3 regions of the Clostridium swellfunianum genome follow, and region 1 is predicted to be linked to each of the others. Evidence: riboswitches for the same ligand, from Rfam matches in the RefSeq annotation. Region 1 holds a riboswitch; each other region holds the start of a gene.
What was found. Region 1 has a riboswitch for S-adenosylmethionine ahead of NBE98_RS20015 (methionine ABC transporter ATP-binding protein). Riboswitches for the same ligand answer to the same signal wherever they lie in the genome.
Positions count from the first base shown of each region.

Region 1 (10,400 bases):
ACTCAATTCAATATGAAAATGATGACGTTATGAGACCAACTTACGGAGACGACTATGCTATAGCTTGCTGTGTATCTGCAATGCAGGTTGGAAAGCAAATGCAGTTCTTCGGAGCAAGATGTAACCTAGCTAAGGGATTACTACTTGCTATCAACGGTGGTGTTGATGAAAAGCAAGGAATAAAAGTTGTTCCTGGAATTGACCCAATAATGGATGAAGTTCTTGATTATGAAAAAGTTAAAGCTAACTATGTAAAAGTTATGGAATACTTAAGTGAGCTTTATGTAAATACAATGAATATAATCCACTACATGCACGACAAGTATGCTTATGAAGCAGCGCAATTAGCTTTACATGATACTAATGTTGGAAGACTTATGGCCTTTGGAGTAGCTGGTTTATCTGTTGCTACAGACTCATTAAGTGCTATTAAGTATGCTAAGGTTAAGCCTATAAGAGAAAATGGAATAACTGTAGACTTTGAAGTAGAAGGAGATTTCCCTAAATACGGAAACGATGATGATAGAGTTGACAGCATAGCAATAGAGTTAGTTAACTTCTTCTCAAACGAACTTAAGAAGACTCCAACTTACAGAGGTGCAAAGCATACATTATCTATACTAACTATAACTTCAAACGTTGTTTATGGTAAGAAGACAGGTTCAACACCAGACGGAAGAAAGGCTGGAGAGCCATTTGCACCTGGAGCTAACCCAATGCATGGAAGAGACTTAGAAGGTGCACTTGCATCACTTAACTCAGTTGCTAAGGTTCCATATTCAAGCTGCGAAGACGGGGTATCCAATACATTCTCAATACTTCCAGATGCACTAGGAAAAGATCATGAATCAAGAATAAACAACCTTGCATCAATAATGGACGGATACTTTGGTCAAGATGCTCACCACTTAAATGTAAATGTATTAAACAGAGAAACATTAATGGATGCTATGGAACACCCAGAGAAGTATCCAACATTAACAATAAGAGTTTCAGGATATGCAGTTAACTTCAACAGATTAACAAAATCACAACAAAAAGAAGTTATAAGCAGAACATTCCACGAAAAAATGTAATCAAATAGGCTCTCCATGCCTATGGCAGGGCTTAATTCTGAGACTTAAATAGGCACTTGCTTTGAGCTGAGCAACAGACTATTGTAGGCTGCTTCTGGCAGGGCTCAACTCTAAAGCTTAAGGTGGTACTCGTTTATACGATTACCACCTTAAATTAACAGTGGTTTTAATATAGTTAATAAATTCTGAAGGAGGGGATTTAAATGCTAAAAGGCAGAATACACTCAATTGAAAGTATGGGGCTAGTAGATGGACCGGGAGTTAGAACGGTTGTGTTTTTTCAGGGATGCAAGCTGAGATGCGCTTATTGTCATAATCCAGATACTTGGGCTATGGATGGAGGAAATGAAATGACTCCAGAGGAGCTTTTAAGAAAGATTATGCGATTTAGACCATACTTTGAACGCTCAGGCGGTGGTGTTACCTTTTCAGGAGGAGATCCTCTTCTTCAGCCTGAATTTCTGCTGGAAATGCTTAAACTTTGTAAGGAAAAGGGAATACACACTGCGTTAGATACAGCTGGATATGGCTTTGGAGAATATTCTGAAATACTAAAGTATGTAGATTTGGTACTTTTAGATATAAAGCATGTAGATGATTTTGGATACAAAAACCTTACAGGCAGAAGTAAGCATGGTCTAGATCAGTTTCTTGAAGAATTAGATAAATCTAATACAAAGGTTTGGATTAGACATGTGGTTGTACCAGGAATAACAGATTCTGCAGAGCATATTGAAAAGCTTAAGGGCATTATAAAAGAAATTAAAAATGTTGATAAAGTTGAACTTCTTCCTTATCATACAATGGGAGTTTCCAAATATGAGCAACTTGGCATTCCATACAGATTAGAAAATTTAGAACCTATGGACAAAAAATATACTAAGGACTTAGAAAAGCAACTAAACGATTTCATTAAATATGCTTAACAATTGCAAAATATGAAAATAAAAATTGCAAAAATCTATTGACATATACACCAAATGTTAATATAATTAAATCAATGCAGGAACACAGTATTACTGCATTTAACTAAAGTAATTTAATATTGATGATATACTTATCTAGAGAGGTGGAGGGACTGGCCCTATGAAGCCCGGCAACCGGCATTGTTATTATAACAATGCAATGGTGCCAATTCCTGCAGTGTTTTATAAACACTGGGAGATGAGGAAACACGGAATGCTTATAGAGCCCCGAGGTTTTCTCGGGGCTTATTTTTATATTTTTAATTAGAATAGTTATTAATATCAATTGATAGTATTTGGATTCTTAAATAAGTATGTAAGGGGGAAATGAATGATTCATATAAGTAAAGTTTCAAAAAGCTTTGGAAATACAGAGGTGCTTCGTGAAGTAAGCTTAGAAGTAGAGCAAGGGGAAATCTTTGGAATAGTTGGACATAGCGGAGCAGGAAAGTCAACATTGCTTAGGTGTCTTAATGGTCTTGAGGGCTACGATAGTGGAAGTATAATTGTTATGGATAAAGAGGTTAGGAGCCTTAAAACTAAATCATTAAGAGAATTTAGAAAAGAACTGGGAATGATATTTCAAAGTTTTAATCTATTAAACAGAGTAAATGTGTATGAAAATGTCGCTCTACCAATGCAGCTATGGAGAGTTCCTAAAGAAGAAATAAAGGAGAGAGTACACAGCCTCTTAAAGCTGGTAGGTTTGGAGGAAAAGACGAAAAGTTATCCTAGGGAGCTGAGCGGAGGACAAAAACAAAGAGTTGCAATAGCAAGGGCTCTTGCTCTTCAGCCTAAAATACTTTTATGTGATGAAGCTACTTCAGCTTTAGACCCTAAGACTACAAAATCAATACTTCAGCTTTTAAGAGAAATAAACCAAAAGCTTAATATAACAATAGTTATAGTTACACACCAAATGGAGGTTATAAAAGAGGTGTGCAGCAGAGTAGCTTTAATGGAAGACGGTGAAGTTAAAGCTATTGGTGTGGTTGAAGATTTATTCCTTGAACCTCCACATGAATTGAGGGACCTTATGGGCGAGGAAGAGCTTTTGCCTCGTGAAGGCTCAAATATAAAAATATTCTTTCCAAAAGATCAAAGTCAAAGGACTATAATAACCTCAATGGCTAGAGATCTTGATATAGATTTTTCAATAGTTTGGGGTAAGCTTGAAAGGTTTAGAGAGGATGTTTTGGGAAGCTTAGTCATAAATGTAGAGGAAAGATATGAAAAACAAATATTCGAATTCTTAAGAAAGCAGGAAGTAAGCTGGGAGGTAATAAAAGATGCCGTTAAATAAATTATTATTAGATATACTTTTGCCCGGGTTATGGGACACATTGTACATGGTACTGCTATCAACTCTTTATGCGGTAATTATTGGTTTTATTCCTGCTATTGCTTTGGTAATAACAGATGCTAAAGGTTTGAAGCCTAATAAAGCAGTAAATAGCATTTTGAATTTTTTTATAAATCTTTTAAGATCCTTCCCATTTATAATATTGATGATAGCAATATTTCCACTAACAAAGCTTATTGCGGGAACTACCATTGGAAGGGAAGCAGCTATAGTGCCTCTTACAATTGGGGCAGCTCCTTTTGCAGCTAGAGTTATTGAATCAGCTCTTAAAGAAGTTGATCCAGGAATTATTGAAGCAGCAAAATCCTTTGGTGCAAGTACTTGGCAGATAATAATTAAAGTTATGATAAAAGAGGCTCTTCCATCTATAATCCTTGGAATAACACTTACAGTTATAAGTGTTATTGGCTATTCAGCAATGGCTGGTACCATAGGTGCAGGAGGTCTTGGGGACATAGCTGTCAGGTATGGGTATCAAAGGTTTAAGACAGATATAATGATTTACACTGTTATTATACTTATTATTGTGGTTCAGATACTTCAAGGCTTAGGTAATCTAGCTTATAAAAAGCTAAGCAAATAAATTTTAAAATATTATATTTTTAAAGAGGGGGTTTTTAAAAATGAAAAAAACATTAAGTATTTTATTAGCTGTAGCATTAACAGCAGGACTTGCAGGCTGCGGAGCAAAACAAACATCTCCGGCGTCAGGCACACCAACAAGCACAGGTTCATCCGAAAAAAAGATAATTAAGGTCGGAGCAAGCCCGGTACCGCATAAAGAAATATTAGAGGTTGTTAAGCCGTTACTTGAAAAGAAAGGCTATAAACTTGAAATAACAGAGTTTACTGATTATGTTCAGCCAAATCTTGCAGTAAATGACGGTCAATTAGATGCAAATTTCTTTCAACACGTGCCTTATCTTCAGAATATGGTTAAGGAAAAAAATCTTTCATTAGATTATACTGTTAAAGTTCACCTAGAACCAATGGGAGTTTATTCTAAGAAGGTTAAGGCAATAACTGAATTAAAAGACGGAGCTTCCATAGCAGTACCAAATGATCCAACTAATGAAGCAAGAGCTTTAAGAGTTCTTGAAAATGCCGGTCTTATAAAACTCAAGAGCGGAGATTTAGTAACAGCTATAGATATTACTGAGAATCCTAAGAACTTAAAATTTAAAGAACTTGAAGCAGCACAGCTTCCAAGAACTCTAGATGATGTTGATGCAGCTGTTATTAACGGGAATTATGCATTGGAAGCTAAATTAAATCCATCTAAGGATGCACTTGCAATTGAAGCAAAAGATTCTCCATTTGCAAATATTTTAGCTGTAAAAAAGTCTGATAAGGATAAGGATTATATCAAAGCACTTTCAGAGGCGCTAACTTCACCAGAGGTTAAACAGTTCCTTCAAAATAAGTATACAGACGGCAGCGTAATACCAGCATTTTAAAAAAATGAAGAATGTGAGATTCTTACTCTCCATTCTTCATTTTTTATTCTTACTTTCATTACAAATGAAAGATTTGGTTATACTTAATATATATCTTACAAAATATTGATAGCATAATTACCGTATTTATAATATTATATTATTAAACATGGTATTGGAGGCAGGAATGAGCAAAAATATAGGAGCTTTTTTTGATATTGATGGTACTCTTTACAGAGAAGGACTTATTGCTGAGATATTCAAAAAATTGGTTAAATATGAGATAATAGACCCTGAAAGATGGTATAATGATGTAAGGCTTGAGTATCAGAAATGGGATAAGAGACAAGGGAACTATGATAATTATCTATTAAGAATGGCAGACATATATGTTGAAGCAATAAAAGGATTGCATAGGTCTCAGGTGGAGTTTATTGCTAGAAATGTAGTTAATCAGAAAGGTGACAGAGTTTATACTTTTACAAGAGACAGGATAAAGTGGCATAAACAACAGGGGCATGTACTTATAACTATTTCAGGCAGCCCTATAGAACTTGTTAGAGAAATGGCTCAAAAGCACGGATTTGATGACTATAAGGGTGCTGTTTACATGCTTGATAAGAATGAGCTTTACACGGGCGAGGTTGTCCCTATGTGGGACAGCAAGAGCAAGAAAGTAGCTATACATCATTTTGCAGATAAATATAATATAGACCTAAGTAAGAGTTATGCTTATGGAGATACTGCGGGAGATTTTACAATGTTTCAGCTGGTAGGTGCGCCAGTGCTTGTAAATCCAACAAGAGAGCTTATTAAAAAAGTACAGGAGAGCAAGGAAACTAGAGAAAAATCCTTAATTGTTGTTGAAAGAAAAGATATGGTATACAAATTGACCCCAGATTTGATTCAGATTGATTAGGAAAGAGTGGTTTTGTGATAGCTAGAGAAAATGAAATATATATTGGAGAGGTTGATAATAGTTTTGCCTTAGATATCGAAAATAGAAAAGATTTATATAAGAATGCTCTATTCTTTGATTTGGAGCATTATGTCTATAAAAAGCCTATATGTGTTGGAGTATTTGGTTGCTGCTATTATGATGAAAAGGATAAAATATTAAGAGTTACTCAATATATGATTGAAAATAAAGATGATGCTTACGATATATTGGTGTTGGCTAAGGACTATTTTGATCAAATGCTTAAGCTTGGAAAGAAATATATCGTTACTTTTTCAGGGAATAATGATTATACTATTATTAACTATTTGTTCAATAAGTATAAGATGGATTTTAATGTAGAAGAAATTTTTAAGGGTATAGATTTGCAGAAAGAATATGAAAAAGTCAGAAAAACATCTATAGGACTTAAGGCACTTGAGAAAGAATTTGGTATATCTAGAGACAGCGAGCTTATAAGCGGCGCAAATCTTGCAAAGACCTTCCATAAAATTATGCAGGATGAGGATTATGTAAACAGAATGCCTGAAGAAAAGAAAGAAAAAATACTTCTTTATAATGATCAGGATGTGGTAAGCCTATTTCATATGTTTGTAAATTGGAATAGTTTTATTAGAGCTGTGGAGGAAAAAGAAGAAACGGAAAAAAAAGATGCTGTGGAGTAAGAACTTCACAGCATCTTTTTTTTTGCCCATTTTTAAAAGTGTAATATATTTAATCTTCCTTAATATAAATTAACAAGAGTAGAAATAGCTAGAGCGGTTTGACTGTTACATAAAGGGGGGCATTATGTGAGATATATTGGAAAAGAGTTTAATAGGGTAGACGGAAAAATTAAGGCTGATGGAACACATAAATATCCATCTGACTACAACGAGGAGAGTACTCTTATACTTGGTGTAAGGAGAGCTGAAATTCCTCATGCAAATATACTTAGTATTGATTTGGAGAGGGCATTGAAAGTGCCAGGTGTTGTAGCGATTTACACTGCAAAGGATATACCAGGAAGAAATAGATACGGAATTGTGCATAAGGATCAGGAAATTTTAGTAGAAAGGAAGGTCAGATGCATTGGAGACCCTATTTGTCTGGTAGTTGCAGAAAATAAGTGGGCTGTAGAAGAAGCTATACGAGAAATAAAAATAGAATATGAGATACTTGACATAATAACAGATCCTTTTAAAGGATTGAGTGAAGGAGCAGAAAAGGTTCATGAGGGTGGAAATCTGCTTCATCACATAGAAGTGTCAAAGGGAGATATAGAAAAGGCTTTTAAAGAAGCAGATATAATTATAGAAAACAAGTATAGTGTGCCATTTCAGGATCATATGCCCCTTGAAACAGAAGCAGGGTTCGGGAAAATAGACGAAGATGGAAAGCTTGCTATATGGGCAGGCACACAGACTATTTACAGAGATATTTCGGAAATCTCCTATGCTTTCGGAATTGCGCAGGAAGATATAAGGGTTTCGGCGCCTTTTTTTGGAGGAGGTTTTGGAAGAAAGGATGGTATAACGATTCAGCTATTGATAGCTTTGGCGGTAATAAAGCTCAAAAGACCTGTAAAAATTTTTCTTGAAAGATCTGAGTCTATAAATTCAAGTTATCATAGACATGCTGCTTATATGCATTATAAGACTGCCGCTAAAAGAGACGGAACAATAATTGGCTGCGAAGCCAAGCTTTACTTTGATAAAGGAGCTTATGCAAGTCTTGGGGCGGAGGTTCTGAATCTTGCGGTAGAGCATTTTGCGGGTCCTTATAGAGTTGACAATACTCACGTAGAGGGTTTCGCAGTTTATACGAACAATCCAATTGGAGGAGCATTTAGAGGCTTTGGAGTGCCTCAAGTAAATTTTGCTTTTGAATCACAAATGGATATACTGTCAGAAAAATGTAATATAGAGCCTCTTGAATTTAGAAAACTGAATGTTATTAAGCAATGGGATACTTCATGTATTGGGCATACCTTTATATACAGTACAGGGCTTAAGGAATGCTTGGAAGCTTTAGAAAGAACGGAACTATATAAAAATAGAGAGCAGTATCTAGAAAATGTTAAGCCTAATAAAAAAAGAGGACTTGGAATAGCATGCTCTTATCAAGGAGGAGGTCTAGGAGTAAACATACCAGACTTTGCTCAAGCCAAACTAGAGCTTTGCGGCAACGGAAGCCTCATTGTTTATGGAGGAATTTCGGACATGGGGCAGGGAAACACAACCGCTTATGTTCAAATTATTGCAGAACATTTCGATATGGATAGGTCTAAAATTAAGTACACCACACCAGATTCAAAGTTCACATTAGATTCAGGACCAGCCTCTGCTTCACGAACTACCTATATATATGGAAAAGCGTTAGATGGTGCAGCAAAGATAATGAAAGATAGGATGCTTAGTGCTGCGGCTATGTTATTACAAGAAAATAAGGAAAACTTAAGTTTTAAGGAAGGTAAAATAAAAGGAAGAAAAGGCAATATAAGTTTTGACGTTGTGTGCAAAGCGATTTCAAAGGAGGATAGAATTGCAGTATGCTATGCAGATAATCCAGTGGCGAAAGATAAGCACGAGATAGGTCACGGACTGCCTCATATAATTTATTCGCATGCAGCTCATATGGCATTAGTTGAAGTTGATTTGCTAACAGGTGAAGTTAGTGTGGTTAAATATATAACTGCTACTGAATGCGGAAAGGTTATTAATCTGCAATCTCTTAAGGGACAGATACATGGAGGAGCGGCACAAGGGATAGGTTATGCTCTTTATGAAGGATTAAAGCTTAAAGACTCAAGGGTATTAAATAATAAAATGTCAACTTATATTATTCCAAGCATAATGGATGTGCCTGATATTGAAACTTTGCATGTTGAGACTTATGAGACTACAGGTGTTTTCGGCATGAAGGGAGTTGGAGAGATAAGCATAGATGCACCTGCACCAACTATTTCAAATGCTGTTTATAATGCTGTTGGATACAGGTGTTTCAGTTTACCAGTAAGTGCAGAAAAAATACTGCTTAGAGACAGCCACACTTGGTAAGAATGGAGGAGGTTTAATGAATTATATTGGCAAAGAGTACGACAGGGTAGATGGACTTGAAAAGATTAAAGGTTCAGCAATATATGTAGACGATTACAAATTTCCTAACATGCTTTATGTGTCTGTAGTAAGAAGTTCTATACCTTCTGGAAGGATATCTTCAATTGATACAAGCAAAGCGTTTATTGAAGGTGTGGTTGGAATATATAAGGCTGAGGATTTTGAAGGTGACAACAGCTACGGATTTCCAATTTGCGATAATCAAATTCTTTCAAAGGGTGAGGTTAAATATATAGGTGATGCTGTATGTATAGTTTGCGCCAAAAATAAAGAAACAGCTGATAAAGCTGCAAAGCTAATTAGAGTTGAGTATGAAGCTTTAAAGCCTAAATTTAATATAGAAGACTCAGAAGATATGTTTAACAAGCTTGTACTTAAGAAAAATGTTGAGCAAGTCTCAATGAATTTAGAAGATGTTGTAGTTGAATTAGAACTTAGTACAAAGCATCAGGAACATATGTATATAGAGCCAGAAGGTGCTGTGGCTTGTTACGAGGACAATGTGCTTAATATATATTCACCCATGCAAACTCCATTAACTGCTAGAAATATTGTTGCCAAGGTTTTAGGGTTAGGCAGTAACAAAGTAAGAGTAATACAGTCTACAGTAGGAGGTGCATTTGGAGGAAAAGATGATGTAGTTTACGAGGCTTGCGGCTTTGCAGCTCTTGGTACGTTTAAAACTGGAAGACCATGTAAATTTGTAGCGTCCAGAGAGGAATCAATTATATCAAGCTATAAGAGGCACCCTATAAAAAGCAAAATACAGCTCGTAGCGAACAAGGAAGGTAAGCTTAAAGGTATAAAAGTAAGAAATAAAATGGATGGTGGGGCGTATGCTTCTGTAAGTACTTTCGTGCAGTATAGAAACACAACCCATTCAGCAGGTCCGTACGTATATGACTGGGTAGATGTAGAAAATGAGGTTTATTATACAAATAATGTGTATTGCGGAGCTTTTAGAGGGTTTGGAGGATTACAGGCATGTTATTTCTATGATACAGCTATAGATGAAATGTCTTACAAGCTTGATATGGATCCAATAGATTTAAGACTAAAAAATGTTTGGAGAAAAGGAAAAACCACTTCAACAAATCAACAGGTGGATTGGGAACCACCAATTGAAAATATCTTAAATAGAATAAGAGAGATTTCTAACTGGGACAGAACCATTAGGGAATTTGAAAAATTTAACAGAACCAATAAGTATCTTAAAAAAGGGATAGGAGTTTCTTTGGGTTACCATGGTATAAGTCTAGGAGCAGAAGGTGCAGATTATGCTCAATCTGAGGTGATTTATCTTACTGAGGAAAGAAAACTACTGGTTACTTGTGGTATATCTGAGCTTGGCCAAGGATCTAGAACTGTATTTTCTCAAATTGCCAGCGAGGTTTTTAATATTGAGGCTAGCTTCATAGAGGTAAATAATTATGATACCGCTAAAATTTTAGACAGCGGTCCAACTGTTGCCTCTCGCGGGTCTACTGTAGGGGGAAGAGCAGTA
Region 1 is NZ_JAMOFV010000006.1:4,199,605-4,210,004, reverse strand. Features, by position in the region: gene pflB (formate C-acetyltransferase) at 1-1,076, shown strand, start outside; gene pflA (pyruvate formate-lyase-activating protein) at 1,280-2,002, shown strand; SAM riboswitch class I at 2,131-2,247, shown strand; gene NBE98_RS20015 (methionine ABC transporter ATP-binding protein) at 2,373-3,344, shown strand; gene NBE98_RS20010 (methionine ABC transporter permease) at 3,331-3,987, shown strand; gene NBE98_RS20005 (MetQ/NlpA family ABC transporter substrate-binding protein) at 4,028-4,861, shown strand; gene NBE98_RS20000 (HAD-IB family hydrolase) at 5,028-5,759, shown strand; gene NBE98_RS19995 (ribonuclease H-like domain-containing protein) at 5,774-6,463, shown strand; gene NBE98_RS19990 (xanthine dehydrogenase family protein molybdopterin-binding subunit) at 6,590-8,836, shown strand; gene NBE98_RS19985 (xanthine dehydrogenase family protein molybdopterin-binding subunit) at 8,853-10,400, shown strand, end outside.

Region 2 (10,400 bases), 230 kb from region 1:
CGAAAGAACTTTAGCAATGCTTATTGAAAAATATGCAGGAGCCTTCCCAACATGGCTTGCACCAGTTCAAGTTAAGGTACTTCCAATATCAGAAAAGTATCATGACTATGTAGAAAAGGTAACTAAGACTCTTCAAGCTAAGGGAGTTAGAGTTGAGCCAGACTACAGAGCTGAAAAGATAGGCTATAAGATTAGGGAAGCAAGAATGCAAAGAGTACCTTACATGCTTGTAGTAGGTGAAAAGGAAGCTGCCGAAAATACTGTATCTGTAAGAAGCAGAAAGAATGACGATGAAGGTGCAATTGCTTTAGAGGCATTTGTAGATAGAATCGTTAAGGAAATTGAAAGTAAAGAAAGATAGTTGGTTAAAGGCTATGGAAGCGTAAATAGATTTATTAAAACTATTTACGCTTCCATAGCCTTGCTCTTTAGTTACTTAACTTAGATGTGATATTTCCTGGGGTATCAAACTGTGTGCCATTTATCCAAATATATGTTGTATTCCTAGCTTCACTATAATGAAATAATACTTCTAAGTCTCCGTATAAGGATTTAATAACTTGGACATTCTGAATTTCTTTGTAGTTAACCTGAGATGTTGAAAGGGAGCTTTTTAATATGCTTTCTTTAAAATCATTAGAAACATTATCTAGCTCAAATTCAATTAGGCTTTTTATTGCCACATCACTTCTCTTGTTTAGTTTAAAATTCTCTAAATCAATTTTGCCATTGTTTAAGCTCACTATAATAGGATAATTTTGGTTATTCATATCACAAAGAAACACAATGTATTTATTTCCCTTTTTCATATTTTCGTAATCTTTTGGGTGGATTAATTCATTATTTTTGGTTAATACACATCTTTCAGCAATCTGAAGTTCCTCAGGTAAGGTATTTTCATTTTTAAAAAATTTATCAACCTTTATATTTCTTAAAGAATAATAATCAGAAATAGTGTTATCTAGATTATATTTTATATAGCTATTTTTTGGGGTTAATTTATCGGTAGTAGTTATCAAAGCTATTGTGTGTGCATAATTTTTTAATTCATTATAGTCATAGCTTTTATACTTAGCCTGTGTTTCAACAACAATTGGTTTATCTGAACATCCAGTTAGTAAGAGTAACAGTGTTGTTAAACTAATTGCTAAACTTCTCAATATTTTTTTACTCATAAAACATGCCCCTTTTAAAATTTATTTTATCATAACATCCTTAATATTCCAATTGATGCAAGGTGCGGTTATTCTATTTTATAAAAGTACTTTTTTAATTATACTGATGTTTATACTTGGTGTTCGTTTATTACGTCAAAATGCTATGAAGAAATTATGTAGAAGAATCAAAGCATTTGTTTTGAATTAGTAAATTCTTGTGCGATAACTTGTAATCTTTTCTTGTCAGTTAATAGGGTTAAGCCGGTGAGTGCAAGTACTTTTGAACTGATAAGCAAGGCTTCATCACCAGCTTTAGATTTAGCTGCCTCTTTGAACTCAATAGTGTGAGGTGATAGATTATCAGAACCTATGCTTATATAAGGGTGAATAGTTGGCACAACTTGGCTAATATTGCCTGCATCTGTGGAACCTAACCCAATTACATCTTTATCTATAACTTTCACACCAAGAGACTCTAAATTATCTTTAAAAACTTGATCGAAGGACTTTATTATCAAGAAATCATCTACAGGATTTTGATATGCAATAATATTAAGTTTTGAACCTGTTGCTAATGCAGCGCCTTCAGCTATAGCTTTTACTCGGGTTGTAACTTTGTTTAAGGCTTCTCTACTTGATGCCCTTATAAAAAATCTAGCCTTTGCATACTCAGGAACAATATTTGGGGCATCTCCGCCATGAGTTATTATTCCATGAATTCTAACATCACTTGTCACATGCTGTCTTAAAGCATTAATTCCGTTAAAGAGCAAAATAACAGCATCTAATGCATTTATGCCTTCCTCAGGACATGCAGCTGCATGAGCTGGCTTTCCTATGTATTCAAAATCTAATGGATCTACGGCTAATGTGCTTCCTGTAATAGTTGTTTTTGAATTTGGATGAATCATCATGCAGGCATCTATTCCAGAAAGCAAGTTTTCTCTTACAAAAGTAGCTTTAGCACTTCCGCTTTGACCACCTTCCTCAGCGGGAGTGCCTAAAACTACTATCTCCCCACCAATTTGGTCTAAAACCTTTGACAAAGCAATAGCTGCAGCAATGCTTGCGGTTCCAATTATGTTATGTCCACAAGCGTGACCTAAGCCTGGAAGAGCATCGTATTCTGCTAAATAGGCGATTACAGCACCTGGCTTTTCTGATTTCTTTCTAGCTATAAATGCGGTTTCGTGTCCAGGGATACCTCTTTGAACTTGAAATTCTTCAGCTTCTAAAGTATCAGAAAGGAGCTTTGAAGAAAAATGTTCTTCATTTCCCACTTCAGGCTTCTCATGAATTTGGTGACTTATACAAATAAATTTCTCTGATAGATTATCTATAGTATTTAAAATAATATTTTTTATTTCCTCTAAATTGAAAGTCATAGTTTATCCTCCTGCAGAATATACTTTATAAAAAATAAAACCTCTCCTTAAGATAAGAAGAGGTTAAACATTGTTAAACTTAATCTATCTTATCTGTCAAGCTTTTGCTTGCTGGAATTGGCACAGTATTCTACGCTAGAACCCGCTGCCGAGGCTTCAAAGGGCCGTTCCCTCCACCTCTCTGGATAAGAAATATATTTTATTTATTTAATATATTAAAGCTAATATCCAAATATGTCAATATAAACTAAGTAAAAAATATTTTTAGATAGTTTTACAAAATGATGTTGACAATGTTAAAAATTGCATATATAATCAAATGCAAGTAATGCGAATTACGAAAAAGAAAATTAAATAATAATCCTTATCTAGAGAAGCCTAGGGACTGGCCCGATGAAGCTTCAGCAACCACATACTTAATGTACGGTGCTAAATCCAGCAGATTTATTCTGAGAGATGAGGGAAGGCAGTAGTTAATAATAACCCTTCCACGGGTTTATTTTTTTACCTGTGCTCCTTATCGATTCTAAAGATAAGGAGCTTTTATTTTACAACAAGGTTTTTACGAAAAGAAAGGAGGACTAATAAATGCCGCAAGTTAGCAGCAGATTAGATGGATTCACAGAATCAGTCATAAGAAAGATGACAAGAGTCGCAAATGAATATGGGGCAATAAATCTGTCTCAAGGTTTTCCGGATTTTGATCCACCAAAAGAATTGGTGGAAGCTTTAAAAAAAGCAGCAGATGAAGGTCCGCATCAGTATGAAATTACGTGGGGATCTCAAGGGCTTAGAGAAGTACTGGCGAAAAAACAATCAAAATTCATGGGATTAGATATAGATCCTAATAAAGAAATTGTAGTGACCTGTGGAAGTACAGAAGCAATGATGGCGGCTATGATGAGTGTTTGTGAGCCAGGAGAAAAGGTTATTGTATTTTCTCCATTTTATGAAAATTATGTGGCTGATACAATTCTTTGTGGGGCAGAGCCAATATATGTTCCATTGTATCCACCAGAATTCAATTTCAATAGAGAAGAGCTTATAAGAGCTTTCGAGCAAAAGCCCAAAGCATTAATTCTTTGCAATCCTTCAAATCCAACTGGCAAGGTGTTTACAAGAGAAGAGCTTGAGTTTATTGCAAATCTTGCAATAGAGTATGATGCCTTTGTAATAACTGATGAAGTCTACGAACATATTGTGATGAAGCCTTATGAGCATGTTTATTTTGCAGCTTTGCCGGGCATGTTTGAAAGAACAATAAGCTGTAGTTCATTATCAAAAACTTATTCCATAACAGGATGGAGATTGGGCTATATTATAGCACCAGAACACATTATTAATAATGCAAAGAAGGTACATGATTTTTTAACGGTTGGTGCAGCAGCTCCGCTTCAGGCAGCAGCAATCTCAGGCTTCAATTTACCAGAAGAATACTATGAAAGCCTAAGAGAGCTTTATACTGAAAAAAGAGATTTGTTTATAAAAGGGCTTGATGAAGCTGGACTAAAATATACAGTTCCTCAAGGTGCTTACTACATTATGGTAGATATATCAGAGTTTATTCAGGACACTAGCCTTACGGATAACGAGTTCTGCGAATGGCTGGCAAAGGAAGTTGGGGTGGCAGCGGTTCCAGGTTCAAGTTTCTTTAAAGAAGAGGTAAATCATCTAATTAGATTTCATTTCGCAAAGAAGACTGAAACCTTATTAGCTGCTTTAGAAAGACTAAAAAGCCTTAGAGAAAAAGCTTCAAGAGGCATAATTATGTCCTAAGAGTTTAATAATGTGAATTTTTAATTTGTGAAATTAAGTTTAATAAGAAATGCGTAAAGAGTAATAGGCTATACGTGCAAAAAGTAATATTAAGGGGGCATAAAAATGAAAAAGGCAGTATCAATTTTATTATCAGTAGTATTAGGTGCAGTATTATTAACAGGCTGTGGGGCAAAGAAAACAGCAAGTGTAGGTAACAGCGTAAAATTAGATGCGCCATTAAAAGTTGGGGTTACAGCAGGACCTCATGAGCAAGTGGCGGAAAAAGTTAAGGAAGTCGCTAAAGCAAAAGGTTTAAATGTAGAGTTGGTTGTATTCAATGATTATGTTCAACCAAACAAACAGCTTTTCGAAAAGCAAATAGATGTCAATATATATCAGCATGAGCCATATTTAATAAAATTTAATGAAGACCAAAAGATGAATTTGGTTAAAGTTGCTAGTGCTGTGAATTTCCCAATGGGAGCATATTCTCAAAAGATAAAAAGCTTAGATGAGCTTAAGCAGGGAGATAAGGTATCAATTCCTAATGACCCAACTAATGAAGCAAGGGCATTAATACTTTTAGAAGCCGCTAAGGTAATCAAGCTAAAAGAAGGTGTTGGCGTAAAAGCCACGCTTCAGGATATAGCTGAAAATCCTAAGAAAATTAAATTTATAGAGCTTGAAGCTGCAATGGTACCTCGCTCGCTTTCAGAAGTCGCAGCTGCAGCTATAAATACCAATTTTGCTATGGAAGCAAAACTAAATCCAGTTAAAGATTCTATTTTTATAGAGCCTAAGGACTCGCCATGGGTAAATATAATAGTTGCAAGACCTGATAATAAGGATGATGAAAGAATTAAAAAGCTTGTAGAAGCATATCAATCCCAAGAAATTAAAAAGTTTATTGATGAAACCTTTAAAGGTTCTGTAATAACAGCTTTTTAAAAGAGATAGGGGGAAGTGCCATGGCAGCTTACGAAATAAAGTATGGCAAAGAAAAGCTAAAAATAAATATTAGTGATGAGTATATAGTAAACACGCTGCTTCCAAAGGAGGCAGCTAAAATGGTGGATATAGCTTCAGAAGTAAAAAAAGCACTTAAAGAGCCTATAGGTACATCTCCGGTAAAGGAAATTGTGAAGCAAGGGGATAAGGTGTTAATAGTTGTAAGTGATATAACAAGATTGTGGATAAAAACTTCTGAATTTTTAGTGTATATTGTAAATTACCTTAATTCTATAGGTATTAGAGATAAGGATATTTCAGTTCTTGTTGCATTAGGAACACATAGACCATCAACTGATTATGAAAAAGAGCTTATAGTAGGTAGTGAAGTCTACAGAAGAGTCAAGGTATATGACCATGACTGCTTTAATGATGATAGTCTTTCCTATTTTGGGAAATCAAGCTTTGGAACTCCAATTTATATTAATAGAAAAGTGCTTGAGGCAGATAGAGTGATTTTAACAGGGGGAATTGTTTTTCACTTGTTTGCTGGTTTCGGGGGCGGGGCAAAAAGCATGGTTCCAGGAGTGGCGGGACTTGAAACAATACAGCATAATCATCGGCTGACTTTTTATGAGGGAGAAAGCACAGGATTAAATCCTGCTGCTGCCTCAAATAAAATTAAAGGCAATCCAATGAGAGAGGATATAAATGAAATCTGTAGAAGAGTAAATCCGGATTTTCTTTTCAATGCTGTACTTGATGCAGAAGGAAATTTCATAGAGTTTGTTGCAGGAGATTTTGAAAAGGCTTGGCTAAGGGGCTGCAGCACCATAAGGGAGCTCTATGGAATAAAAATAGAAGAACAGTCTGATATAATGATTGCATCAGCAGGGGGCTATCCTAAAGATATAAATTTATATCAAACTGTTAAGACTATGGATAACTGCATATATGGAAGCAAGGAAAACAGTTCTGTGATAATTGCTTCTGAATGTATAGAAGGTCTTGGAGCGCAAGAATTTTTAGAGTGGTTTCAATATAAAAGTCTAGAAGACATGGAAAGAGCACTTAAGAAGAACTTTACTGTACCTGGTTATGCAGCCTATAAGACTGCTTACCTGGCTAAATTTAGAAAGGTATTTCTAATATCTGCACTAGATAAAAAAGTGGTGGAAGAGCTTGGATTTATTCCAGCAGCTTCACTTGAAGAAGCTCTGAAGCAAGCATATTCAATAAGTTCTTCAAAACCCAGAATAACCTTAATGCCTTTTGGAGGAAACACACTTCCGATACTCTAAATACCTCAGGAGAAAAAATAACTATATATATTGAAGTATATGGGAGTTTATGTTAGTATGAAGGTGAAGTTAGACTTTAACTATTAATAAACTATGAGGTGTGAAATGATTAAGAGTTTTTTAACTAATAACTAATTAAATAGTTAGTCCTTAGAATTGTGCAGGGATTTCTATGCGCATTTTTAAGAGATGATAGTTAAAAAACACGTACAGGTTTATTTCCCACAGGCAAAATTTTAATATGGCTTGTAGCTGTATCCTGCAATACGGGTACAGCTTTACTATTTTTTGGCTGTCATCTCTATTTAATCTTAAAAGGAGATGATTGTATGAACGTTATTTTTGAAAATTTATATAAGGATTATGAAGGTAAGATTGTATTTAGTAGTATCAGTGGAAGAATAAATAATAATGAAAAAATTGGACTTATAGGAGTAAATGGGATTGGCAAGACTACCTTGGCTAAGCTTTTAGCTGGGCTGGAACAATATGAGGAAGGAAGTATCAAATATAGTCCCAGTAATTTAAAGATTCATTATATGAATGAAGCTTTGGAAGGTAAGGACTTCTCAAATTTAAGCGGTGGAGAGAAAACTAAACAGCTATTAAGTGAAACGTTGAATAAAGACTATGATGTGCTGATTTTAGATGAACCAACTAACCATCTTGATATGGAAAGTGTAAGCTGGCTTGAGGGCATTATTAAAAACTTAAGAAAGACAGTACTTATAATTTCACATGATAGATATTTTTTAGATAAAACTACCAATAAGATTTGGGAACTTTCGTCTAAAGAACTAAGACAATATGAGGGAAACTATACAAGCTATAAGCTACAGAAGAAATCAGAGATTAGAAATCAACTTAAGGAATATGAAAAGCAGCAAAGAGATATAAAACACCTTAATGAGGTAATAAATGATAGAAAAGATTGGTTTGACAAAGCACATAAGGCTGCTGGTCAGAATGATTTTGCAAGAAGCAAAGCTAAAAAGCATGTTAGCGTTATGAGGGCAAAGGAAAAGCAGCTTGAGAGGCTTGAGGATAACAAAGTAGAGAAACCAAAAGAAGAGGTAGCGGCTTGCTTTGAATTGCTAAATAAAGGCATTGTTAATACTAAACTTTCACGGTATCTAGTACAAGGTAATAATTTGTATAAAAGCTATGGTGATAGAACTATTCTAACTAAAGCCTCTTTTAGCATTATGAGAGGCGATAAAATTGCTCTATTAGGTAATAATGGTGCAGGGAAAACTACTATCATTAAAATGCTGAATGGATTGGATAAGAATTTCGATGGCATCATAACTGTAAATCCTTCTGTTAAGATAGGATACTTTGCTCAGGAGCTTGAAAATTTAAATTACGACAAGTGTATCCTGGATAATTTGCTTGAAAGCGGAGCAACTCAAAAGGAAGCAAGGCTTCTGCTTGCGTGCCTTTTATTTAAAGGAGATGATGTTTTTAAAGAAGTTAAGAATTTAAGCATGGGAGAAAAATGCAGAGTAGCCTTTGCAAAGCTTATACTATCTTCTGCAAATTTATTGATATTAGATGAACCAACTAATTATATGGATATTGTGTCAAAAGAGAAGGTTGAGGAAATTTTAGAAGAATTTCAGGGAAGTATGCTTTTTGTTTCTCATGATAGATACTTTGTAAATAGATTGTCTAATAAAGTTTTGCAGCTTAACAACTATAAGCTTACTACTTATTTAGGTGGATATGAGGAATACTTAAATAAGATTGAAAATGATAGAAAGGCTGAAGCTTTAAGTGAGGACTATAATACTATTAAGGATACTATAAGCAGGCTTGAGTGTGAGTTAGCTTTCATAAGTGGACGGCTCAATGATAAGTTGACAGAAGAAGAAAGACAGATAGTAAATGATAAATTTCTTCTTACTGCAAGAGAAATTAACATGTACAAAAATAAAATCAAGGCTTAAAATTTAATAGCTGTAAAGTTATAATATTTATAGTTTGCACTTAAAAAATGTGTACTTACAAAAGCAATTTAGGAGGAAATAACAATGGACTTAGAGAATATAAAATCATCAATAGCAACTAATGTTTACCACATACCATCAGATAAGAAAGTGCCGCTTCACCAGCATCCAAAACATGATGAAGTGTTCTATTGCGTAAAGGGAGAAGGCTTTGGGGTGCTTGCTGATGGAGAAGAAAAACTTGAGGCAGGCAAAGCTTTTATAGTTCCTGCAGGAACTATGCATGCATTAAGGTCTGATAGCGAAATGTATGTAACATCCTTTTTAATTCCTAAGGTATAAATATGAAGATTATAGATTTTTTAAAACACAAAACAAAACTGCTTAAGAGAGAATTAAGGGTATTATCTATAGCATACAAAAAGCCTGGAGTACCCTGGTATACAAAGACTTTAGCGGCTATTGTTATTGGATATGCTTTAAGCCCTGTGGATTTAATACCTGACTTCATTCCTGTACTTGGATATTTAGATGATTTGTTATTGATTCCTCTGGGAATATATATGGTAATAAAATTAATACCTAAAAATGTGCTTGAGGAATGCAGAATTGAAGCAGAAAATGCTGCTAGAGATGACAAACCCAAGAACTGGATTGCAGGCTTTATAATATTAGCCATATGGATTTTTATAATTGGACTAATCATATACAAGTATATACTTTAGTTAAACAGCAGCGTTCAGGCTGCTGTTTTATTGTTCATATTTTACCACTTCTTCGGGCATACTAAATCATGTTATCAAAATTGAAGCTTTAAAGGAGTGGAGGGAATGTTCTATTTTTATATAGTAATAGCGCTTATAGCATTACTGGCAGCTTATACACTTCTAAGAAATAAAAATGATGAGGAACATAACTTAATGGAGGATGTTCCTACAATTAGCGTTAATAAAGAAGAGCTGGAAAAGCATGCTGCTCAGATTTCTCAATATTATTCTACAGTTGCAAGAAAAAGCAATTGCCGAAGAAGATTAATGCAGAGCCTGGACATAAGTTATAGTAAGATATTAAGGACCTATGAGTACATAGATAAGGAAGCAAAGTATAAAAGAGAAGTAGTGCCTGCAGCTGAATGGATGCTTGATAATTTATATTTAATAGAAAGAGAATATAAGGATATAAAGTATAACATGCCAAACTCTTATTATAGAGGGCTGCCTGTAATTAAAAAAGGTATATTGAAGGGATATCCTAGAGCCTATCATTTAGCAGTAGAGCTTGTTTCTCATACAGATGGAAGAGTTGATGAAACCACAATAGAAACTTTCTTAAATGCTTATCAGAAAAACACTATGCTTACTATGGGTGAGCTTTGGGCTATGCCTATAATGATTAGAATTGCATTAATTCAAAACATAAGCAAAATAGCTGAAAGAATAATTTACGCTCAGGAAGAAAAAAAGAAAGGAGATATATTAGCTGAGAGAATAATAAACGCTTATACAGAAAACAAACTTGAAGAAGAGTTAGTAACTTTGGCTGGTAATGGTGATGTATTAAGCTCACATTTTACAGAAAGATTTTTAAAGATATTAAGAGACAACGGAATAGATAATCTTGAAGTATATAAATGGATTGATGAAAAACTTGAATTTCAGCAGACTACAGCTGAAAAAATGATAAATATGGAACATCAAAAGCAGGCAGGATTTCAGATATCCATAGGAAATTCCATAACAAGCATAAGGGAGATTGGTGCACTTAATTGGAGAAATACTTTCGAGAAGCTAAGCTTTGTTGAAAGAATTTTGAGGGAGGATCCTGCTGATGTATATAAGGCTATGGATTTTGAGTCACGAGATAATTACAGACACAAGGTTGAGAAAATTGCTGAGCAGGTAA
Region 2 is NZ_JAMOFV010000006.1:4,424,989-4,435,388, reverse strand. Features, by position in the region: gene thrS (threonine--tRNA ligase) at 1-361, shown strand, start outside; gene NBE98_RS21000 (hypothetical protein) at 429-1,175, opposite strand; gene NBE98_RS20995 (M20 family metallopeptidase) at 1,343-2,542, opposite strand; SAM riboswitch class I at 2,629-2,734, opposite strand; SAM riboswitch class I at 2,904-3,005, shown strand; gene NBE98_RS20990 (pyridoxal phosphate-dependent aminotransferase) at 3,131-4,318, shown strand; gene NBE98_RS20985 (MetQ/NlpA family ABC transporter substrate-binding protein) at 4,424-5,248, shown strand; gene larAH10 (NPN-dependent 2-hydroxyacid racemase, LarAH10 family) at 5,269-6,549, shown strand; gene abc-f (ribosomal protection-like ABC-F family protein) at 6,879-8,498, shown strand; gene NBE98_RS20970 (cupin domain-containing protein) at 8,583-8,840, shown strand; gene NBE98_RS20965 (YkvA family protein) at 8,843-9,223, shown strand; gene NBE98_RS20960 (glycoside hydrolase family 94 protein) at 9,329-10,400, shown strand, end outside.
Region 2: another riboswitch for S-adenosylmethionine. It lies ahead of NBE98_RS20990 (pyridoxal phosphate-dependent aminotransferase); the one in region 1 lies ahead of NBE98_RS20015 (methionine ABC transporter ATP-binding protein).

Region 3 (10,400 bases), 890 kb from region 1:
GCTTTTTATTTAGATTGAAAACGCCAAGATTCCCCTTTCTCATAGGTGAAAGAACTTGAATATGCTGCGCTTTATTCCATTTAGAATTAAATTTCGGGAGCCTTTTATCTATAAGGTCAACAACAGTATTCAGTATTTCATTAGTATCCTCACTTCTTATAAAGTAAAAATCCTTATTCTTTTCATTCAAAAGGGGCATTTCGCTATTATTTATCTTGTGCGCATTTACTATTATCATGCTTTCTTTAGACTGTCTAAATATATGTTTAAGCCTGACAACCTTAACACATTTACTTTCGATAATATCCCTAAGTACATTTCCTGGGCCGACAGATGGAAGCTGATCTACATCTCCAACTATAATGATTCTAGTTCCCATAGAAATTGCTTTAAGGAGGCTGTTCATAAGCATAATATCAATCATAGACGCTTCATCTACAATTACGACATCACATTCTAATGGTGAGGATTCATCCTTTATAAACTCTTCTTCTGATTCATCCTCGCTAAAGCCGAGTTCTAAAAGCCTATGTATGGTTTTAGCTTCTCTGCCAGTAGCTTCACTCATTCTCTTAGCAGCTCTTCCAGTAGGTGCGGCCATAAAAACTCGCATTCCAGCCTTTTCAAAAATACCGGTTATACAATTTATTATAGTAGTTTTTCCTGTTCCAGGACCGCCTGTTATTACCTCAATTCCATTTTCCACTGCTCCCACAATAGCTTCTATTTGAGATTCTGCAAATTGAATATTGTTCTCTCTTTCAAACTGCTTCACCTCAAAGCTTACATCTGTATTTATAGGCTGATATTCACTATAAGCTAAAGTAATTATTTTTTTTGTAACACTAAGCTCGCAATAATAAAAAGGCATTGTAAGCACGCACTTTTGTTTATCAATTACATCTACCTTAAGCTTTCCTTCTAGCGCGTTACTATAGATAACTCTTTCCATATCCTCGTTAGCTACTCCAAGAATACTTCTTCCTTCCTTAAGCAACTGTTCCATTGGCATATAAGTATTACCTAATGCACAAAACTCATTAATAATATAATTTATGCCACTACTAATTCTAAAGTGAGAGTTAGGTTCTACACCCAGACTTCTAGCTATCTTATCCGCAGTTTTAAACCCAATTCCTGATATTTGTTCAGTTAAAACATATGGATTTTCTTTAACAACCTCTATAGAAATTTCCCCAAATTTTTTATATATTTTAACGCATTGATTTGGAGTAACCCCGTAAGTCTGCAGAAAAATCATTATATTTTTCACTTCTTTTTGAGTGGAATAAGAATCTCTTATAACATCAATTTTTTTCTCCCCTATTCCTTCTATTTCCTGTAGTCTATTTATATCATTATCCAAAATTTCTAACGTCTTATTACCAAACTTCTCTACAATCTTTCTTGCTGTAACCGGTCCTATACCTGAAATTACACCTGAAGCTAGATACTTTTCAATACCTTCTATTGTATTTGGCACTATTTCTTGACAACTCTCAACCTTAAATTGTTTGCCAAACTGAGGGTGAACGACCCATTGTCCTAAAAGTTTTAAATTTTGCCCTTCACTTAAGAAAGGTATGACTCCTACAATTGTAGTTCTTTCATTATTACCAGCTATATGTGCTATAGCGTATCCGTTTTCTTCGTTTTGAAATACTATATCTTCAACTACGCCCTGTATCTCTGGCATATAATCTCTCCTATACTTTAGTTATAAATGTAATTATAACAATAGAATACTCCTTTGCAAGTAAATTCTCAAGTTTTATAAACATATAAGCCTTGGTATTTGCTGTATTCTCTATTTAAATATGACATAAACTATGTTATATTGTTAATTATAAACAGATTGTAATTTATGATATATACGGAGGTAAGCTTTATGATTATAAAGAATTGTAAGATTATTTTTCTCGATAAAATTGAGAATGGTTCTGTCTTAATTAGAAATGGTAAGATAGAAAAAATAAATCCAGAAGAAAATAATGACGAGGAAGTAATAGATGCACAAGGAAGTTACCTATCCCCCGGTTTTATCGATGTTCACATACATGGTGCTGGCGGCTTCGATACAATGGATGGCACTGTAGAGGCAATAAACGCAATTTCCAAAATAATAGCTGGCTACGGAACAACCTCATTTCTTCCAACAACAATGACTTGTGCCCTAGATGATATAAAAAAATCAGTAGAAGCTGCTGCAATATGCATGAGGGAAGGAACTGATGGCGCTAACGTATTGGGCGTTCACCTTGAAGGACCATATATAAGTCCTAATATGATAGGTGCACAGAATCCTAATTATGTAGAAACACCTGCTATTGATACTTTTAAATATATTGTTGGTCATAATATATCAGCTATTAAAAGCATAACACTTGCTCCTGAAGTTGAAGGTGCTAAAGAACTGATCCAATATGTTACTGGTCTTGGAATAGTGGCTTCAATGGGACACACTAAAGCATCCTATAAAGAAGCTATTGACGGAATAAAATGGGGAATTGGCCACTCAACCCATCTATACAATGCTATGACTCCACTTAATCACAGAGAACCAGGGGTTGTAGGAGCTATTTTTGATACAGACATAACAACTGAAACTATATCGGATGGAATTCACATAAGTTATCCTTCTTTAAGAATTGCCTATAAACAGAAAGGCTTTGATAAAGTTCTTCTTGTTACAGACGCAATGATGGCTTGTGGAATGCCTGAAGGCAAATACTCACTAGGTGGTCAAGACGTTTTTGTTAAAGATGGAGCTGCAAGACTAAAAGAAGGAAACCTTGCAGGATCAATACTAACATTAGACAAAGCTATAAGAAATATTTACAAGAATAATAGCTATGCTCTTTATGACATTGTAAAGATGGCTACTTATAACGGTGCAAAGCACTGTGGTGTATCTGATAAAAAGGGTCTTATTAAGGAAGGCTACGATGCTGATTTAGTATTGTTCGATGAAGATATAAATATACAAAAAGTTATTATATCAGGAAAATTCTCAAAAGTGTAAGCTATATTTAAAACAACTAGTTATCCAGAAAAGATATATCTAGATAACTAGTTGTTTTTATTTACGTTGAAGATATGAACTTAATCCTTTTTCAAATATATATGAAATAGTCGGCACTCCTATCAATACTATTAAAATGGCTGTTCCTGCGCCGGGATTACCACTGTAGGCTCTAGACATTGTGTTTACAAAATTTATAAAAGTATATACCGACAGCAAAGCTGTTCCAATTATTATTGCTGCTGATATCATCAGTAATCTCGAAAAACAAATTCTTATAAAATGGAAGACTTTTATCATTTTTTTGCTATATGAATAAAACATATCATCACCTCTTTTAGTTCGTATAAGCTATAAATATTGCTATTATAATTTTCAACAGATATATAGTAAAATATTCATTTTTTAAGCTTATCTGTAATAACGCCCTCAATTAAACAGTTATTCCTATAAAGAATATAAGACTGCTGATTCTATCAGCAGTCTTATACCTATTATAAATACTTCTTAATTTCTTCTACCTTGTCAAGTCTTTCCCATGGAAGATCAATATCAGTTCTTCCAAAATGGCCATAGGCAGCTGTTTGTTTGTAGATTGGCTTTCTTAAATCCAAGTCTCTTATTATAGCAGCTGGTCTTAAGTCAAACACCTTGTTAATTATATCTATGATCTTTTCATCTGAAACTTTATTAGTTCCAAAAGTTATAACTTCAATTGATACTGGTTTTGCAACTCCTATAGCATAAGCAAGCTCAATTTCAAGCTTATCGGCTACACCCGCTGCAACTAAATTTTTAGCAACCCATCTTGCAGCATAAGCAGCTGATCTGTCTACCTTTGTTGGATCTTTTCCGGAGAAAGCTCCACCTCCATGTCTTCCATATCCACCATAAGTATCAACAATTATTTTTCTACCAGTAAGACCTGAGTCTCCTTGTGGACCACCAATAACAAATCTTCCTGTTGGATTTATATAGTATCTGGTCTTATCATCAAGAAGATTAGATGGAACTATCTTTCTAATTACGTTCTCAATTAAGTCTCTCTCTATTTCCTCACGAGTAACGTCTGGATTGTGTTGAGTCGAAATAACTATTGTATCTATTCTAACTGGCTTATCATCTTCGTATTCTACTGTAACCTGAGTCTTTCCATCAGGTCTTAAATAAGAAAGTGTTCCATTTTTTCTAACTTCGGAAAGTCTTCTTGCAAGTCTGTGAGCCATTGCTATCGGAAGAGGCATAAATTCTTGAGTTTCATTTGTAGCAAACCCAAACATCATACCCTGGTCTCCTGCACCTATAGCCTCAATCTTGTCCATTTCGCCTTTCTTAGATTCTAGAGCTTCGTCAACTCCCATAGCTATGTCAGATGACTGCTCATCTATTGATGTAAGAACAGAACATGTATCACTGTCAAAACCATATTTTGCTCTAGTATAACCAATATCTTCGATAGTTTTTCTAACTACTTTAGGAATATCAACGTAGCAGTTTGTTGATATTTCCCCCATAACTAAAACCATACCAGTAGTTACAGCTGTTTCACACGCTACTCTGGCATTAGGATCTTGAGCAAGTATTGCATCTAGCACTGAGTCTGAAATCTGATCACAAATTTTATCTGGATGTCCTTCTGTAACTGATTCAGAAGTAAATAATCTTCTCATTCCAAAATCTCCCTTCTGTATGTATAAATTATTATTAACAAATTAATAAGCCTATACCTAAGCTGTCTTTTGCAAAATAAAACCTCTTCTACAAGAAGAGGCACGTATATAACGTATCACTTATCTTGCAAGCTTTATGCTGCGGAATTGGCACCTTAGTTATCTAACCGGTTGCCGGGCTTCACAGGGCCAAATCCCTCCACCTCTCTTGATAAGAGCAATTATTCTTATTAAATTCGAAAATATAATACCATAGCACAAAAAAACTGTCAATAAAATTTCTCTTTATATCTTCAATTTTCTACACAAAACTATAATTTGATAATACTTTCTAAAAATTATTACTTATTAAGTTTTATGCTTATGTCCTTTATTTTCTCAAATTCCTTATCGGATAGTCTATCTCTTAAAAGATTAACTGCATTCTTTGCATTGACATCGTTTATAAATTGAAGATATGTATTTATTTTTTCTTGATCTAAAGGTGACAATTTCTTAGATAGCGTACGTATTCGCTCCTTATCCTCAGCTGTAAGCTGGTATTGAGTCATAACCTTGAATACTGATACATCTTCATTATTTTTATTTTCGCTGTTGGACTTAGTTTCACTTTTACTCTTTGGTGCTTTAGCTATACTATTTAAATCTATAGGTGTTTGATCGTTTGCAGATTGTCGTATTTCTCTTTCTTCAAGGTATATTTTTTCAAGCTTGCTTTCCTTAGCTTTATCACTAACTTTCATAACAGTTAAAGGATAAAGCTTTCCTTCAGACTTCTTAACATTATTTTTATTTGTATTATTATTCACTGCAATTTCAGAGTTTTGCTTAACATCTTCATATATGACCTTGGGCTTTTTATTATTTTCTAATATTAATGCAATTTTACTATTTTTAGCACTATTTATAACTTGTCTTGCTTTTACTCTACCTATTTCAACCAAATCATATCCGCTTACATAAATCATAACAGAAACATAAATCAATGTGAAAACAATAATTATTATAGAACCTATTTTTTTACGCATGGAAATCCCTCCTATTAGGGTATTATTCCATTATTTATAAATTTTATTCAGTTTTTCTTATATTCCATGTACTTTCCACATATATATTATTAATAAGTTTATAACTGACGAATTAAACATAATAAGGAACTGAACAATTAATAATTGTTCAGAGCATAATAAGCAGGACAGGGAGGTTATTTCTTGAGCAAGATAAAAACACACTTTACAAATCCTTTAGCCTATTACGAAATTGCAAACTTTATAAAAGACTATATGGATGAGAATACAATTATAGTGTGCATTGGTACAGATAGATGTATTGGAGATTGCTTAGGTCCATTAGTTGGAACATTTTTAAAACAAAGTTTTTTCCCGTTTCCCGTGTTTGGAACAATATCAGAACCAATCCATGCCTTAAATATAGATAAAAGACTTAACGAGATTAAAAACGCTTATCCTAATGGAAATATCATCGGTATAGATGCTTGTCTAGGCGACAGTGACAGCATAGGTGAAATTCAAGCTAGAGATTATCCTATTCATCCCGGAAAGGGAGTTGGTAAATCCTTGCCTGATGTCGGCAAAGCTTCTCTTATTGGAATTGTAGACTCCAGCGAAAGCAGTGAATTATTTACCAATAGAAACATACGACTCGATTTAATTATGAAACTATCAAAAGTTATAACAGATGCAGTTATGCATGCTTATTACTTGTATAAGAGAGACAGCGAAAAAGTGCTTTAAAAAAGCTTAGGCTCTGCAGTACTGCAGAGCCTAAGCTTTTATCAGATTCAACTATCTGTCTATTAAAGCGACATCATAACCGTTACTTCTAAGGTCTATTTTGTCTATATAGTCAAGAACTAAGCCAGTTCCTAAGGCCACACAAGACACAGGATCCTCTGCCACTCTTACTGGCACTTTAGTAACTTCGGCTATTAGCTTGTCTAAGCCATTTAAAAGAGCGCCCCCACCAGTCATGATAATACCTTTATCAGCGATATCCGCTGCAAGTTCAGGTGGAGTTCTTTCCAATACTGAATGGGTACATTCAGCAATAGCATTTACAGTATCCTTTAAAGCTTCTCTCATTTCCTCTGAGGATACAATTATATTTTTGGGAAGACCTGATATTAGGTCTCTTCCTCTTATTTCCATAGTAACTTCTTTATCTCTCTTAAATGCTGAACCAATATTTATTTTTAAATCCTCGGAAGTTCTTTCACCAATCATTAATTTATGCTTTTTTCTAATGTATCTTATTATTGCTTCGTCAAACTTGTCTCCCGCCATCTTAATAGATGATCTCACAACTATTCCACCTAAAGAAATTACTGCAATATCAGTTGTACCTCCGCCTATATCTATTACCATGTTCCCACTTGCTTCGGTTATGTCAAGATTTGCACCTATGGCTGCAGCCAGCGGTTCTTCAATTAAAAAAACTTTTTTTGCTCCTGCATTAACAGCTGCGTCTCTAACAGCTCTTTTCTCAACTTCTGTTGCTTGACATGGTATACATATCATTACTCTAGGAGTTGAAATTCTTCTTTTACCACATGCTTTTCTGATAAAATGTTTAAGCATTGTCTCTGTAATATCATAATCTGATATAACCCCATCCCTAAGCGGTCTTATAGCCACTATATTTCCCGGGGTTCTTCCTATCATCTGTCTAGCTTCTTCACCAACAGCCCTAACCCTATTATTGCTCTTATCAATGGCAACTACAGAAGGTTCTTTGAGTATAACACCCTTGCCCTTAATATACACAAGTACTGTGGCTGTACCTAAGTCAATCCCCATATCCGTTCCTAAGCTAAAAAACATCCCTACATACACTCCTGCTCTTTTGTAATACTTTAAAACAAGCTGCAAATTTACTTGAAATTTCCACTATTTTAAGCTTTATAATCTAATTATAATAGGAATATTTTTATCCTTCAATAGCCTTGTACTTCATTTTAGTAGCTTTTCCACCTCTAATGTGTCTTTCTGCCTTATTTACATCCAAAATGCTCTTAGCTTCATCTGCTACTTGAGGATTTATTTTCGGTAACCTCTCTGTCATATCCTTGTGTATAGTGCTTTTACTTACTCCAAATACTTTGGCTGTTTTTCTAATTGTAGCTTTTGAATTAATAATGTAGTTTGCGACTTCAAGAACTCTTTCTTCAATGTAGTCTTTCAAAGTGCTACCTCCTTAACCCTTCTATATTTATAAATATGCATTTGTACTATGTTAAATTACTTTCATTAGCCATTTTCCGCTAATTATTTCGGAAAACGGCTAAATAAAAGTATTTAAAATTTATGGCTATTTGCAGAATATTGTTTTCTGCAATTTACAAGTATATTAGCCTGCCAATTATTTTGCTAATGTATATTTTACATATTTAGCTGGATCAACTTTGTTATTGTCATTGTTTACATCTTTGCCTTTTATTACTTCAAAGTGCAAATGGCTGCCATACTTTTCATATCCTGTTCTAAGAGTTGTATTACCAACCTTACCTATCTGTGTGTTTTTCTTTACTGACTGACCCTTTGAAACCTTGATTTCTTTATCCAAGTTAGCATATACTGTTGTAAGACCATTTTCGTGATATATAGCAACATAACTGCCATACTCGCCTTCGCCAACTTCTAATACTTTTCCATCAGCTGCTGCAACTACAGATTTACCAAGTTCAGCTTTAATATCCATTCCGAAGTTTGGTCTCCAAGAATCTGTTGAATCTGAGTAAACTGGATCTTCAGAGTAAGCTCTCGCAAGAGTCCCTTCAACAGGATTTATAAATTTGAAATCAACGCTTTTTGATACTGCTGCTGTACCAGTCTTTGGGACTGTTATTCCAGTATTGGCGTTAGCGCTTGTGTTAGGTTTAGGTGTTTCCTTAACCTGTAAAGCGTTTGGGTAGTCATTAGTTGGCTCCTCAGTTATTAATCCTGTGCCTGTAGTCTTTGAATCGTTAACTGCTGTTTCATTAACTACTGGTGGGTTCTTTGGTTTTGCTGTTCTTGATGTAACAGCTGCCACTGTAGCTACTACGCACAAGCATACAAATAGGATTACGTAGAAGCCTTCCTTTCTAAAAAAGTTTGACGTTTTGCTGAAAAATTTTTTGTTCATACAAACACCTCCTTTCTGTATTCTGTCCAGAGCTTGGCACTTAATACATTTTTTATATAATTTTATTTCTACATTTTTCCTTAACTTTTGACACATTATTTATTGATTACTATAAAAAACAAAGATATCCTTCAAATGGATATCTCTAAATTATCATTTTATATTTTCAATATTTTCTATTTTTACTCCCTGGTAATAATGAATGAGAATTCTATCATAGCTATTGCCTTCCTTAGCCATGATACTTGCCCCCCATTGACTCATGCCGACTCCATGACCGCTTCCTTTTGCTACTACCTGAATATTCTTAGAGCCATATACTATATCAAAGTTTGAGGACCGTAAGCCCAAAAGTTCTCTAAACTGCCTGCCTGTTATAGAAATACTTCCTACCTTCATATTTTTAACACTTCCCCCACCAGATGTCCTGTCAGTTATATTTACCTGACTTTTTAGTTTTTTGGGTGAAACATTTGCCTTTGGATACTTGTTATTAATAATACTACTCAGCTTATCATAGGTATATGTAGTTGTAGTTTGGAAATCCTTAACGTTCTTATCTCCCTCACTCTCAACACTTCTTAAATACGGCTTATCATAAGCAAAAACATCAACAGCATTCTCAGTTTTGCCGCTACTCATAGCAAAATAATAAGGATCCAACACTAGCTTACCTTCATAAGTTAAAACTTTCCCAGCGGTATCTTTAACAGCATCTGTTATTTTACTCCAATATATATCCGCTTCACTCTTATTCCAATCATTATATCTTTTTTCTTTATCCATGTAAGCTTGACAGTGAACAGTGTCACATATATCTGCGCCCTTACCTATAGAACATTTATTACCTCCAAATTCCGTCATATGTCCAAGTACATAAGTTCTTGCTGCAACAGCCTGAGCCTTCAAGGCCTCTACACCAAAGTTAGCAGGCATCTCTGCAGCCACCACTCCTCTTACATATTCCTCCAAAGGTATCTCAGCTATTTTATCCTGTTGAGACATGTAAATTTTCACTTTTATCTCACCGCTAGTCTTCTTTAATACTGCGTCATCACTGTTCTGTCTAAATTTTTGTGTGACACCATTATTATTATTTAAATAGCTTTCTTTATTACCTATTCCAACTATGAAAATAGACATAGCTATTACAAAGATAATGAAGATAATAAAAACTGCTGCTAACTTTTTAAACTGAAATTTCACATAAACTCTCTGCATAGTATTCCCCCTCTTTAGTTAAGAGTTTTGCGCATATTACAGTTTATTAGCGAATACTCCTTTATATTACCTTTAAAAGAATTAAAAGTTAGGATACGTTTTAATATTTTATGCCTTATAAAATTTTAAGAGCTGGCACACTATGTACCAGCTCACTAAAAAGCGTTAAGCCTCTATTCTTTTTATATCTGCTCCCAAGCCTTTAAACTTATTCTCTATATCAACATATCCTCTATCTATATGATATATATCGCTAATTACAGTTTCCCCTTCTGATGCTAGACCAGCTAGAATGAGCGCAGCACCAGCTCTTAAGTCTGTAGCCTTAACTTCTGAGCCTGTAA
Region 3 is NZ_JAMOFV010000006.1:3,305,757-3,316,156, reverse strand. Features, by position in the region: gene recD2 (SF1B family DNA helicase RecD2) at 1-1,696, opposite strand, end outside; gene nagA (N-acetylglucosamine-6-phosphate deacetylase) at 1,889-3,022, shown strand; gene NBE98_RS15610 (hypothetical protein) at 3,080-3,346, opposite strand; gene metK (methionine adenosyltransferase) at 3,517-4,692, opposite strand; SAM riboswitch class I at 4,810-4,910, opposite strand; gene NBE98_RS15600 (hypothetical protein) at 5,034-5,720, opposite strand; gene yyaC (spore protease YyaC) at 5,904-6,446, shown strand; gene NBE98_RS15590 (rod shape-determining protein) at 6,498-7,532, opposite strand; gene spoIIID (sporulation transcriptional regulator SpoIIID) at 7,639-7,893, opposite strand; gene NBE98_RS15580 (M23 family metallopeptidase) at 8,071-8,835, opposite strand; gene spoIID (stage II sporulation protein D) at 8,989-10,056, opposite strand; gene murA (UDP-N-acetylglucosamine 1-carboxyvinyltransferase) at 10,222-10,400, opposite strand, start outside.
Region 3: another riboswitch for S-adenosylmethionine. It lies ahead of metK (methionine adenosyltransferase); the one in region 1 lies ahead of NBE98_RS20015 (methionine ABC transporter ATP-binding protein).